Regions from separate parts of the Sphingopyxis selenitireducens genome, predicted to be linked through region 1. Evidence: riboswitches for the same ligand, from Rfam matches in the RefSeq annotation. Region 1 holds a riboswitch; the other holds the start of a gene.
The links. Region 1 has a riboswitch for cobalamin ahead of ACSYDV_RS11880 (TonB-dependent receptor plug domain-containing protein). Riboswitches for the same ligand answer to the same signal wherever they lie in the genome.
Positions count from the first base shown of each region.

Region 2: it holds a riboswitch for cobalamin, as region 1 does, so the genes downstream of both, metE (5-methyltetrahydropteroyltriglutamate--homocysteine S-methyltransferase) here and ACSYDV_RS11880 (TonB-dependent receptor plug domain-containing protein) in region 1, are expected to answer to the same signal.

Region 1 is NZ_JBPULG010000003.1:392,940-400,001, reverse strand. It holds gene ACSYDV_RS11890 (isoaspartyl peptidase/L-asparaginase) at 1-514, opposite strand, end outside; gene ACSYDV_RS11885 (TonB-dependent receptor plug domain-containing protein) at 710-3,460, shown strand; cobalamin riboswitch at 3,549-3,776, shown strand; gene ACSYDV_RS11880 (TonB-dependent receptor plug domain-containing protein) at 3,958-5,892, shown strand; gene cobO (cob(I)yrinic acid a,c-diamide adenosyltransferase) at 5,951-6,559, shown strand; gene ACSYDV_RS11870 (ABC transporter substrate-binding protein) at 6,562-7,062, shown strand, end outside.
Region 2 is NZ_JBPULG010000002.1:95,296-102,357, forward strand. It holds gene ACSYDV_RS06385 (hypothetical protein) at 1-821, shown strand, start outside; gene ACSYDV_RS06390 (hypothetical protein) at 886-1,470, opposite strand; gene ACSYDV_RS06395 (acyl-CoA thioesterase) at 1,629-2,033, opposite strand; gene metE (5-methyltetrahydropteroyltriglutamate--homocysteine S-methyltransferase) at 2,023-4,350, opposite strand; cobalamin riboswitch at 4,467-4,669, opposite strand; gene ACSYDV_RS06405 (hypothetical protein) at 4,726-4,935, opposite strand; gene ACSYDV_RS06410 (hypothetical protein) at 4,944-5,270, opposite strand; gene leuA (2-isopropylmalate synthase) at 5,412-7,062, opposite strand, start outside.

The DNA of each region.
Region 1 (7,062 bases):
CCGCGAGGCCCGCGCTCGTTCCGGCGAGCGGTTTGCCTGCGGCGACATGGGCATTGAGAATGTCGCCCACCGGCGTCCCGCGCCAGTATCGGACGTAACGCGCCTGATCCCCGCCCGCGATGAAAATGCCGTCCGCTTTGCGCAGACGTTCGAGGATTTTCTTGTTCGTCGCCTGCGTGCGGCTGTGAAAGACAAAGATTTCGGTCGACTGGATACCGCCGATATCCTTGTAGAATTCCTGGCCGATCTCTTTGCCATAAGACGCGCTGATCACGACGATATGGCCGTTTCCGGCTTTGCCGAAGAACCACTTCATCGCGTCGATATTGCGATCGCCGCCGCCCATCAACAGCAGGCCCCCCGACACCGGGCCGGGGGTGGGGGTATCAAGCTTTCCGAAGACATAATGCTCATATGCCTTCGGCTTGGCCTCCTTCGCCCCAACCGGTGCGAGCGCGAGGCCAAGCGCAGCAAGCAGCGGCACCACCATCGCCCGCATCATAAATCGCAACATTTCCTTCTCCCGCCCCGATAGACTGCCCGATAGACTGAACGCAGGATGTTACATAATATGCACAGTCAAAGACAATATGATTTCACATAATGTCATATTGATTGAAATTATCGGCGCTTTCTGGTGAAGGCGGGATGAAACGGGATTGTGTGGGCGCGGCTTGAGTCGCGCCGCAAAGAGCAAAAGGGGCATGTCATGAAGGGTCTGGGTCAACATTCGTTGCGCATCGTGCTGGGATTGGGCGTCTGCCTGCCGGCCATGGTCGCGCCGGTCTGGGCGCAGGACGCGGCGAGCGACGCGGCGGCAAGCGATGAAATCATCGTCACAGGGTCGCGCATCCCCACGATTCGCGACCAGGGCCCTTCGCCCGTCACCACGATCGACGCCGACACGATCCGCGCCAATGGCTATACCAGCGTTCCCGAACTGCTGGCGGCGATGACCCAGAACAGCGGCGAAACGCAAAGCCCGCAATCGGGCAGCAGTTCCGACTTCACCCCCGGCGCCCAGCAAGTCGATCTGCGCGGCCTTGGCCCCAATCACACGCTGGTGCTGATCAACGGCCGCCGCATCGCCGATTTCCCGCTGCCCTATATCGGCCGCAGCAACTTCACCGACATTTCCAACATCCCGGTCAGCCTGATCGAGAAGGTTGAAATCCTGAGCGGCGCCGCATCGGCCATCTATGGTTCCGACGCGATCGCAGGCGTCGTCAATTTCAAGATGAAGGAAAAGCTCGACGGCATCACGCTCGACTATCGTCACGGCCGTACCGAGCATGGCGGCGGCATGTCGCACCGCGTCACCGCGACCGGCGGGTGGTCGTCGGGTCGCTTCAACATCATCGGCGGCGTCGAATATCTCGATCAGCGGCCACTGTGGGGCTTTCAGCGCAACATTCAGGACAGCACCGATGACAGCCCGGTAGCATCGAGCAGGGCCGCACGACGGACATTTTATCGCGCCGACTTTTATGATGACTATATCACCCCCGAAGACGGGACGTGCGAAGCGCTGTCGAACCTCAACAACGGGTCGGTCAGGCTGTTCAACCGGCCGGGCTATGGCGATTACTGCGGTAGCAAGGAATCGGTAGCTTACGGGACGATCATTTCGGGCCGCAAGGGCTTCAACAGCTTCGCCACCGCCTCGTTCGAGCTGTCGGACAATGCCAAGCTGTTCGTCGATGGCCAGTTGGGAATCAGCAAGGTTCGTCTGATGTACGACGTCACAAGCTGGGCCTTCGAACAATCGTCGAGCAGCGCCGACAATTATTTCTTCAACCGATTCACCGACCAGATCGAGGATTGGGGACGCCAGTTCACGCCGGAAGAAACCGGCGGGTTCGAGATGCAGCGCAGCAAGCAGACGACATACAGCATCACGCCCGGCATCCGCGGCAATTTCGGCAATGCCTGGAATTACGAAGCGTCGTTCAACTACAGCCGTTACCAGTCGGTCGTGCGCTGGCCGCAGATCATCAACAGCAAGGCGAAGGCCTTTTTCCTCGGCGAACAGGACGGCACCGGCGATCGGGGTTATCCGGCCTTCAACGCCAATCCGGAGAATCTCTATCGGCAGCTGACGCGCGCCGAATATGAAAGCATCTCGGCCGATACCGTTTATCGCCCTTATAGTTGGACCAGCAACGCACAGGCGACGCTGACCAACGGCGAATTGTTCACCCTGCCCGCCGGTCCGGTCGGGATCGCGCTGGTCGCCGAATATGGCAAGCAGGGCTATGATCTCCGCCCCGATCCGCTCGCGCTCACGGACTATTATTACAGCTGGAAAGACAGCGACGGCTCGGGCAAACGCAGCCACGGCGCGATTGGCGGCGAGGTGCGCGTTCCCGTTCTCGATTTCGTGACCGTGACCGGCGCCGGTCGTTACGACCGTTTCGGCTATGCCGGACGCAAAGTCGGGAAATTCACCTATAATGGAGGCCTCGAAGTACGGCCTGCCGACAGCCTCTTGTTCCGCGCTGCCTATGGCACCGCATTCCGCGCACCCGACCTCCACTACCTGTTCACGGGTCCGGGCAATGTCGAAAGCAGCGTCATCGATTATTATGCCTGTCGTCAGGACGACCCCGCCGCAGGCCTCAGCGACTGCGACGCCTATGACGTCGATATCGTCGCGCAGCGCAGCGGCAACCGCGACCTGAAGGCGGAAACCGGCAAGACGTTGACCGCAGGCTTTGTCTTTTCGCCGACCAACCGGATCAGCCTGTCGGTCGATTATTTCCGCGTGTCGCTCGACAATCAGGTCAACGACCTGCGCGCGGGCGACCTCGTCCGCGACGAGGCCGATTGCCGACCCGACCGCGATGGAAATATAACGCTCGACCCGACCTCCCCGACTTGTGTGGCGGCGCTCGCCCGCGTTAAGCGTTTCGCCAGCGGGGCGCTGGTGAATCAGATCGACTCGATCGCGATCAACCCGATCAACGTCGCGCGCGAAAAGACCAGCGGCATCGACGTCGCTTTCCGCGGCACGCTGCCCACCGGCATCGGCGATTTCACCCTGTCACTCGCGCACAGCCACGTACTCAAGCACAGCTATCTGCAATATACGGGCGATCCGGTCGAGAATAAGCTGGCGGCCGACAGCGGCTTCTATCTCCCGCGCGATAAGTCGAACGCCAGCATCAGCTGGGCGGCCGACGGCCTGCAACTGACCGTATCGGGCACCCGCCTTGGCAAGCTGCCCAATTATGACGAGGATGCCTTTATCAAGGCGAGCACCTTGTTCAACGCTTCGCTGCAATATGATTTCACCGATCATATGCGCGGGTCGCTCACGATCCGGAATCTGTTCGATACCAATCCGGTGAAGGATCCGACCTGGTCGGGCTATCCCTACTACAACACCAGCTGGTTCGACAGCATCGGCCGCAGCGTCTTCATGCAGCTGACGTACAAGCTGGGCGGTTCGGCGCTCTGATCGCCCCCGCCTCCCCCCGGCCCTATAACGGCCGGGGGCTTGCGCAAATGCGCCGCTGCGCTATGGGCGGCGGCGTGAGGGTTTCGGCCCCCACATGATCGCGCCGGTGCCCGGAAGGGCTTAATATGGGAACGCGGTGAGAAGGCTATCCAATGGAGAGCCCTCGATTCCGCGGCTGTCCCTGCAACTGTAAGCGGTGAGCGCGATGCACCGTCCCGGCCTTTACGGTCAGGGACAGCCACTGGGGCAACCTGGGAAGGCGTGCATCAAGCCCTGACCCGCGAGCCAGGAGACCTGCCGGCGTGGGTCGCTCAATGCCTGGGCCCAGGGAAAGGCCACGGCACGGAGTATTCCGTCGAGCGACGACCAAGCGGCTGGAGCCGCTTCGGTGCAGGGGACGTGGGCGCATTGCGCCCGCCCGCAGCCCGTGCACTGGTCGATCGCCCCCGGTGCATCGACAGGCTCCCGCCCTCGTTGCCGGCGTGTGGGGGACTCCCATGTTGAAATTGACGACCACCATTTCCTTGCTCGCACTGACTGCGGCGACACCCGCCTTTGCCCAGTCGGCCGACAGCACGAACGCGGCCAGGCCCGGCGACGAGATCATCGTCACCGCCTCGCGATCGGGCGAAGGCGTGCGCGCAAGCGAACTCGGCGCCTCGGCGACGGTGATCGACACCAACGCGCTGTTGCAACGCCAGACGCGTATCATTTCGGACGTCCTGCGCGACGTCCCCGGCGTCGCGATCACCCGCATCGGCGCGATCGGCGGCCAGACGCAGGTTCGCATACGCGGCAGCGAGAGCAACCATGTCCTCGTCCTGACCGACGGCATTGAAGCCGCCGATCCCTATCAGGGCGAATTTGATTTCGCGACGATGGCCGCCGACCCCGCCGCGCGCATCGAAGTGCTGCGCGGTCAGCAATCGTCGCTTTATGGTTCGGACGCGATCGGCGGGGTGATCAATTATATCACCCTGTCGGGCCGCGAGGCCCCCGGATATAGCGCGCGGATCGAAGGCGGATCCTTCGGCACGATCAGCGGCGCCGCACGCGCCGCCGGAGCGAGCGGGAATTTCGATTATGCCGTCACCGGTACCTATTATGGCACCGACGGCTATGCCACCGCACGCGGCGGCAGCCGCGATGTCGGATCCGACAGCATCGGCGCCAGCGCCAAGCTGAACTGGTCGCCGAGCGAGGCCTTCAAGCTCTCTGCCGTCCTGCGCTATAATCATATCAACGCCGACACGAACAACAGCGAATTTAATACCGCCAGCCCGCTGTTCGGCTACACCGTCGACAGCCCCGGGGTCTATTATACCAGCGAGGGTTTCTACGGCCTGCTCTCGGCGCAATTTAGCGCGCTCGACGGGCGCTGGATCAACACGCTGTCGGGACAATTCGCCGACACGACGCGCAAGGGCTACAGCCCTTTCGGCTTCGATTATGGCAATAAGGGACGGCGCTACAAGGGCAGCTTCACCTCGAGCTTCAGCTTCGGCACCGATGCGATCGCGCACCGACTGACCGGTGCGGTCGATGTTGAGCGCGAGACGTTCCGGACGCTGACCCCCGGTGCTTTTCAGGGTGAAAAGCAGGCCGACAATCTGGGCCTCGTCGGCCAATATGAGCTGACCGCGGGCGATCTGTCGTTCGGCGCGTCGATCCGCCACGACGACAATAACCGTTTCGACGATGCGACGACCTGGCGCGTTCAGGGCAGCTATCGCCTGCCGACCGGCACCCGCGTCCGTGCCGCCTATGGCACCGGGGTTAAGAACCCGGGCTTTTTCGAACTCTATGGCTATATGGACGGCAAATATATCGGCAATCCGAACCTGAACCCGGAACAGTCGAAGGGCTGGGAAGCCGGAATCGAGCAAAGCGTTGGCGCCAATGACTGGGCGACGATCGGCGCGACCTATTTCGATGCGAAGCTGACCGACGAGATTTTCACCGACTATCCGGCGCCCAATTATGTCGCGACCCCGGCGAACCGCACCACCGACAGCAAGCAGCACGGGATCGAGGCGTTCGCCAGCGCCCAGCCCATCCCCCAGCTCCGCTTCGACCTCGCCTATACCTGGCTCAAGTCCAAAGAAAATGGCGTCGCTGAAGTGCGTCGTCCCAAGCATATCGCCAGCCTCAACACGACGGTGTCGAGCGCCGACCAGCGCTTCGCGGGCACGCTGACCATCCGTTACAACGGCCGGACGACCGACACCGCCTATACCGATCCGACCTATGCGCCGGTGACGGTAGCGATGAGGGACTATGTCCTCGTCAACCTGGGTGCCGAATATAAGATCTCGGACAATTTCTCGCTCTTTGGCCGGGTCGAGAATCTGCTGGCCGAAGATTATGAGGAAGTCTTCAGCTTCGTCGCAGCCGGCCGCGCCGCTTATGGCGGCGTCCGCCTGAACTTCTGATGCATCGCGGCGTCCCGGCCTTTGCGCCGGGCCGCCCCGCACGGACGGGAGACATCGCATGAAGACGCGTACCGACGCCGAACATAATGCGAAGATGAAAAAAATTCAGGCCGCACAGGCCAAGAAGGTCGCGACCAAGACGATCGAAAAAGGTCTGATCATCGTCCACACGGGCCCCGGCAAGGGCAAGACCTCGGCCGCGCTCGGCATGGCGGTGCGCGGGATCGGTCACGGGATGAAGGTCGGCGTCGTGCAATTTGTGAAAGGCGCGATGGAGACCGGCGAAAAGGCCGTGTTCGACCGCTTCCCCGAGCTGATCGAGTTCAAGCCGATGGGCGAAGGCTTTACCTGGGACACGCAGGACCGCGCGCGCGATATTGCCGTCGCGCGTACCGCATGGGACGAGGTCAAGCGGATGATCGCCGATCCGTCATACCAGATGGTCATCGCCGACGAGCTGAACATCGTGCTGCGTTACGACTATCTGCCGACCGAAGAGGTGCTGGAAGCGCTCGCCGTCAAACCCGAAATGACGCATGTCATCATCACCGGCCGCAATGCACCGCAGTCGCTGATCGACGCCGCTGACCTCGTCACCGAAATGACGCAGGTCAAGCATCCGTTCCGCGAGCAAAATGTCAAAGCGCAGGCGGGGATAGAATTTTGACGATGCGCGCCGGCCTGCTGGCGGCGACGCTGCTGCTGGGCGGCGCGGGGGCATTATGGGCCGCCACCTCGCAACCGTCGGCCAAGGCACCGGCGGTTCCGGAACGCATCGTGTCGATCAACCTGTGCGCTGACCAGCTCGTGCTCGCCCTCGCCGATCGGCGGCAGATCTCCGGGCTGACGCACAATGCCGCCGACCCGCAGATGTCAGGCGAAGCGGCAGCGGCGCGCGGGCTGTTGTTGATGAGCGATTCCGCCGAACAGATATTGGCGATCGAGCCCGACCTCATCGTCGGCATGCCCGCGAGCCGTAGCGCCGCGCTCGCCGCCCTGCCGCGCAAAACTTATCCCTTGCTCGACCTCGAAACCGCCGACCGGCTCGACCAGATTTATGCCTCGATCCGCCGAACGGCGCACGCGGTCGGCCACCCCGCGCGCGGCGAAGCGCTCGTCGCGCGGATGGAGCGCGAACTTGCCGGACTTCCCGTCCCCGGGCGCGGCCGG
Region 2 (7,062 bases), on a different contig from region 1:
AGTTCCGGCTGGCGGCGGGCCGGACGCGGTCGAAGCAGAAGGATGACAGCGATGCGTTGCAGCCGACCGACTGGCAGTCGACGTCGAGTTACCCGATGCTGCGCGCCTATCGGCTGGCGTGCCAGGAAGCCGAACTGAGCCAGGCGATCGCGGCGTCGGGCAAGGACGGCAAGGTCGTGCAGGATCTGGTGAGCCGAAATCTGGCCGCGCTGGGAGTCGAGGGCGTGCTGATGACGCCGGTCGGGTATAATTGGGTCGAGGCGGCCGAGTTCAGCTGGACGCATTTCTGGAAGGACGCGAAGAAGCCGCCGGTGATGGCGAGCCGCAAGCTGACGCCCGCCGAACAGGCCGAGTTCGAAGCCCGGATGCGCAGTTTCGAGACCGCGCTGCCCGCCGCGCGGCAGCGGGCGATGGGCATCATCGACAATTTCCAGAGCGAAAGCGCCTTTGTCGCCAAGGCGGCGGAATTGCGCGGCAAGCGCAAGCTGTCGCGCAGCGAAAGCCTGCTCCTTGGCGTATGGATGTCCAAGACCGAGCAGGATGTCGTCGCGGCGAACGGCCCGCCGGCGGTGGACAATGCCGGCGGCCTGCGTTTCCTGTCCTATGGCCGCTCCTATGACAATCGCGTCCTGTGGCAGAATGTCGTGAGCGGAGGGACGCGGGTCACCGGCGGATATGACAGCTGCAATGTCCGTTACGTCCTGCTTCCCGATGACAAGGGCGTGCCAAGGGTTGCCGATGTGACGGTCAGCCGCGATCGCGACGGCGCTATCGCCGGTACCAATGCCTGCGCCGATATCATGAATGTTCCCGGCGGATAGCGCCGGGATGGGGCCGCCCTTTCGCGTCTTTACCAAGAGCGCGAAGGGGCGGGGTGTATGATGGCTAGCCGGCCGGTTTTGCCGCGGTGCATTCGCCGAGCCGGCGATAGGCTTCCTGCAGGCGGATGGGCTGGGCGCTGAAAACCTGTTTGCCGCCGAAATCGACCGCAATATCATCGCTCTCGTTCTTCTCGGCGAGCAGGGCCTTCATGTCGACGATCAGGATGAAAACGCCGTTGGTCGCACTCTGCCCCAGCGTCGTGTGGATGGCGGGATAGATTTGGGTCGGATCCTTGCTGCGCACCGTGATTTTGGTGGCGGCCGTCTGGGCGACTTTCGGAATATCCTTGCCGTCGAACCAGATCATGCCGACGCCCTTTTTAGCCATTTCGGCATCCCAGGGACCGTGGATGGCGAACAGTCCGTTGGTCGTGATGAAATTCACCGAGCAGCGAAGGCCGTCATTTGCGGGTTTGCGCATCTGCACCCAAAACCCCTCGGCCCCCTTGTAGAATGGCTCGCTGTGCAGGCCTTTCGAGGGATCGCCGCCGCTGTCGCCGCCGAGCAATTCCGGGGGCAGCTGCGCCGCGGCCGGGTGGGAAAGGCCGGACAGGATCAGCGCGCCGAGGGCGAGATAGGTGTTTCGCATCGAAACCGAGCTCCTTGAAGGTGAAATCAAAGCCTTATCAGCGGCTTCTATATCATCTCTGTGATGCCCGTCACTGCGAAGATAAGGCTGGCGCCCCGTTCCTTGCCATTCCAGCCGAAGCGGGAATGGCAAGGGGTGGAGGGTCCCGGGCGATGGGGCTAGGTCAGGCTTTTTACCGCCCTTGGCCGCCTGTCCGGTCCCACCGCGACGAAGATGAACACCGCCTGCGTGACCTTATTATCCTCATCAGCGTGACGGTCGCGCGCCCAGGCCTCGACCTCGACATGCATCGAGGTGCGGCCGACTTTGACGAGGCGCCCGAATACGGACACCTCGTCGCCGACGAAGACGGGGCGGTGGAAGGTCATCCCTTCGACCGAGATCGTCACCGCGCGGCCGCGTGCGTGGCGCGAGGCCACCGACGAGGCGGCAAGGTCCATTTGTGCCATCAGCCAGCCGCCGAAGATGTCGCCATAGACATTGGCGTTGGCGGGCATGGCGGTGACGCGGACGGCGGGCTGTCCGTCGGGCATGCCCGTGGGCGCACTGGCCTTAGTTGGCATCATAGGCCTCCTTGATCCGGGCTTTGGTGCGCATCGCCTGTGCGGCCGCGACCATCGCTGTCAGGGCCGGGCGCACCTCGTCCCATTTGCGCGTCTTGAGCCCGCAATCGGGGTTCACCCAGATTTGCCCCGGCGGGACATGTTTGCCGGCAAGGGTGAGGAGGTCGGTCATCTCACGTTCGGCCGGGATGCGCGGGCTGTGGATGTCGTACACGCCGGGGCCGACCTCGTTCGGATAGGCGTAGCTGGCGAAGGCGTCGAGCAACTCCATCTGCGACCTTGCGGTCTCGATCGAGATGACGTCGGCGTCCATCGCGCCGATCGCGCGGATGATGTCGTTGAACTCCGAATAGCACATATGGGTGTGAATCTGGGTGTCGTCGCGGACGCCCGACGATGTGATGCGGAAGCTTTCGACGGCCCAGTCGAGATAATGCTGCCGCCACTCCGAGCGACGAAGCGGCAGGCCTTCGCGCAGCGCCGCTTCGTCGATCTGGATGATCGCGGCGCCGGCCGCCTCCAGATCCTGCACCTCGTCGCGGATCGCGAGCGCGATCTGGCGGCAGCTGGTCTCGCGCGGCTGGTCGTCGCGGACGAAGGACCAGTTGAGGATGGTGACGGGGCCGGTGAGCATGCCCTTCATCGGGCGGTCGGTCTGGTCCTGCGCATAGCGCCACCAGTCCACGGTCATCGGCGCGGGGCGCGAGACGTCGCCGTAGAGGATGGGCGGGCGGACGCAGCGCGAGCCATAGCTTTGCACCCAGCCGGCGCGGGTGAAGGCGAAGCCCGCGAGCTGCTCGCCGAAATATTGCACCATGTCGTTGCGCTCGAACTCGCCGTGGACGAGGACGTCGAGGCCGATCTCCTCCTGCCATTTGACCGCGGCACGGGTTTCGACCTTCAGATAGCGGTCATAGGCGGCATCGTCGATTTCCCCCCTGATATGCGCGGCGCGCGCCTTGCGGACCTCGTGGGTCTGCGGGAAGCTGCCGATCGTGGTGGTCGGGAAGGCGGGAAGGGCGAGGCGCTTTTGCTGGGCCTCGCGGCGGGCGGCGAAGGGCGCGGTGCGTTTGGTGGCGCTTTCGTCGAGGGCGGCGAGGCGGGCGGCGACGGCGGGGTTATGGATTTTCGGTGAGGTCCGGCGGGCGACCGCGGCGATGCGTGAGGCCGAGAAGGCGGCGAAGCTCGCGTCTTCGCCTTCGTTCAGCGCTTTGGCGAGCGCGGCGAGTTCCTCGATCTTTTGCACCGCAAAGCTCAGCCATTGTGCGATTTCTGGGTCGAGCGAGGTTTCGAGCGCGAGGTCGACGGGGGTGTGGAGCAAGGAGCAGGAGGGGGCGAGGATGAAGTCGCGCGTGCCCGCCAGTTCCTTGAGGCGCCAGTAAAGGTCGGGCAGATTGGCGCGCCAGATGTTGCGGCCGTCGATGACGCCGAGCGAGAGCAGGACGTGCGGCTGGAGTTTTTCGAGCGCGGGTTCGAGCTGACCCGGGGCGCGGACGAGGTCGAGGTGGAGCCCGTGGACGGGGAGGTCGGCGACGAGATCGAGATTGTCGCCGAGGCCGCCGAAGTAAGTGGTGAGCATGAGTTTCGGACCGCGAGTGGCGAGGCGGGCGTAGGCGCGCTCGAACGCGGTGCGCTGTTCGGCGCTGAGGTCGAGGACGAGGCAGGGCTCGTCGATCTGGACCCATTCGGCACCGGCCTTGGCAAGGCGCGCGAGGATTTCGGCATAGATATCGAGAAGCTGCGGCAAGAGCGCGAGCGGTTCGACCGCCTTGCCCTTGGCGAGCATCAGATAGCTGACGGGGCCGAGGAGGACGGGGCGGGTGGTGTAACCGAGCGCTTTGGCTTCCTCAAACTCGTCGAAAATCTTGGTCGAGGCGATCCTGAAGATCTGCCCTGCGGTGAGTTCGGGGACCATGAAATGATAATTGGTGTCGAACCATTTTGTCATTTCCTGCGCGGTGGTGTCGTGGGTGTGGCCGCAGGCGGCCGGTCCCGCCGGGTCATCCTGAACCCCGCGCGCCATGGCGAAATAGAGGTCCGGATCGACCGTCTCGCCCGCCCAGTCGTAGCGCGGGGGGATCGCGCCGATCAGCGAGCTGGTGTCGAGAACATGGTCATAGAGCGAGAAGTCGTTCGAGGGGAGGATGTCGGCGCCGAGCGCCTTTTGCCGCGCCCAATTGAGGGCGCGAAGGCCCGATGCCGCGATCTGGAGATCGGCGAGGCTGGTCTTGCCCGACCAATAGCTTTCGAGCGCATGCTTGAGCTCGCGGCGAAGGCCGATGCGGGGAAAGCCGAGGGTGGCGACGCTGACAGTCATGTTTCAAACACCTTGCAAGGGGGCAAGGGCCGGACAGACGGACACGCAAGGGTCCACGCCCGCAAAGCAAGGATCGGGCGCAGTCAAGCATGCGGCCTGACCGGACACCCCGCCGGAGGACGTTATCTGACGAGGCAGGTCTCCTGGCTCACGGATCAGCGCGGGGGTCTGGCCTTCCCGGTTCCTTGCGAACCAGTGACACGTATCGACCACCGCTCACCGCTTACAGTTGCGGGGGCAGCGCCGGTTTTGAACCGGCTTCCCGTCTTAGCTCCACACCGCGCAAGCGATGTGGAGAACCTCGACAGTTTGGAGAATAGGCGGCGCAGATTGGAAGTCAAGGCGCACATAAAGAAATCTTTATATGCGCCTTACTTATACGCTCGGTGGGCGGTAGAATCGGTAGCGGGTGACAGCGCCGTCGATCAGGTTCTTTTTCAAGCGCTTGCGCATCTTGTCGGCGTCGTCGAGGGTGACGCAGACGAGGCGGGTGCCGCCCGACGGGAGGGGCTCGATCGCGCTGATTGCGACGCCCGCGGTCTTGCAGGATTTGGTGACGTCGCTTTCGGGCAGCGTAACGTTCATCGCGCGGGTCATGGCGTGACCGGCGCGGCGGCTTGGGCGCGGATGGCGGCGGCAACCCGGGCATAGCCTTCGTCGCTCGCGGTCGCGATGGCGAGCGGGCGGCCGCCGAGTGCGGGGTTCTCGGTGTTGAGGAAGCCGATCGCGTTTTGGGGGCCGCTTTCGGTTTTAGTTCCGCCGAGGGTCAGCCAGGCGAGCTGGCTGATATTGCCTTGGCGCCGCGCATCGTCGCGGGGGAGCGGGGTGCGGGCCTTGCGGACAAAGCCGTTCGAGCGCGTCCTTGCGGGGGCGGCGGTCTCTGTACCGGATTGGGGCTCAGGGTGAGTCTCGGAATTCATAGGCGGCGCGGCTCCTCTTGCGTAAGCGGGAGCACAGCCTGTCTCTCGGTCGCGGCGGCTTACGAGAATGCGTGCCGCGATAGTCTGTATATGGGGTCCCGGAGGCGGATTGTAAGCACCCGCCGCCCGGGATCGATTGGTTTACGCGCCGTTGGCGGCGGAAAGAATCGCCCGCACACTCGCGGTCGCGACGTCGGTATCCAGCCCACAGCCGAACAGGCTTTTTCCATCCGCCGTGCGGCATTCGACATAGGCGGCGGCTTGCACGGTGCTGCCCTGACCGATGGCGTGTTCGCTATAGTCGATGATGTCCATCACCGGGCCGCCGCTTTCGCTGAGCGCGGCGATGACGCTGCTCATCAGGCCGTTGCCGCGGCCGCTGACGGTGCGCGGGGTGCCGTCGATCATGAGCTTGCCGGCGAAGATGCGGTCGGGACCGCTGTGGGTTTCGGACCAGTCGACGAGCTGGAAACGCTTGCCAGTCGTGGCGAGATACTTACCCTCGAAGGCGCCCCAGATATCCTCGGCGCCGAGTTCGCGGCTGGTCTCGTCGGCCAGCGCCTGTACAACGTGGCTGAAGCTCGCCTGCATTTTCTTGGGCAGTTTCAGACCCTTGTCCTGTTCGAGGACCCAGGCGACGCCGCCCTTGCCCGACTGGCTGTTGACGCGGATCACCGCTTCATAGCTGCGGCCGAGGTCGGCGGGATCGATGGGGAGGTAAGGGACTTCCCATGTCTCGTCATTCTGGCGTTCGCGTGCGGCGAAGCCCTTTTTGATCGCGTCCTGATGGCTGCCCGAAAAGGCGGTATAGACCAGTTCGCCGCCATAGGGGTGGCGCGGGTGGACGGGGAGCTGGTTGCAATATTCGACCGTCTGGATGACCTCGTCGATATTCGAGAAATCCAGTTCGGGGTCGACGCCCTGCGTGTACATGTTGAGCGCGATGGTGACGAGGCAGGTGTTGCCGGTGCGCTCGCCATTGCCGAACAGGCAACCCTCGACGCGGTCGGCGCCCGCGAGCAGGCCGAGTTCGGCCGCCGCGACGCCGGTGCCGCGGTCGTTGTGGGTGTGCAGGCTGATCAGCGCGCGGTCGCGGTTCGGCAGATTCTTGGCGAAATATTCGATCTGGTCTGCGTAGATATTCGCCGTCGAGGCCTCGACCGTCGCGGGGAGGTTGAGGATGATCGGATTTTCGGCGGTCGGTTGCAGCACTTCCATGACCGCTTCACACACCTCGATCGAGAAATCGATTTCGGCGGTCGAGAAGGTTTCGGGGCTGTATTCGAAGCGCCAGTTGGTCTGCGGCAGGCGCGCGGCATTGTCGCGCAGCTGCTTGGCGCCGTCGATCGCGATCTGTTTGATTTCGGGCATGTCCATGCCGAAGACGATCTTGCGCCACGCGGGGCTGACCGCGTTGTAGAGGTGGACGATCGCGGTCTTTGCGCCCGCGAGGCTGTCGAAGCTGGTGCGGATGAGGTCGGCGCGGCTCTGGGTCAGCACCTGCACGGTGACATCGTCGGGGATGCGGCCGTTCTGGACGAGGCCGGAGATGAAATCGAACTCGGTCGCGCCCGCGCTGGGGAAGCCGACTTCGATTTCTTTCAGACCGACGCGGCAGAGCAGGTCGAAGAAGCGCGCCTTTTTCTCGGCGTCCATCGGGTCGATCAGCGCCTGATTGCCGTCGCGCATGTCGGTGGAAAGCCAGATCGGCGCCTTGGTCGTGACGCGGCCGGGCCATTCGCGGTTCGTCAAGGGAACCTGCGGAAAGGGGCGATATTTGACCGAAGGGTCG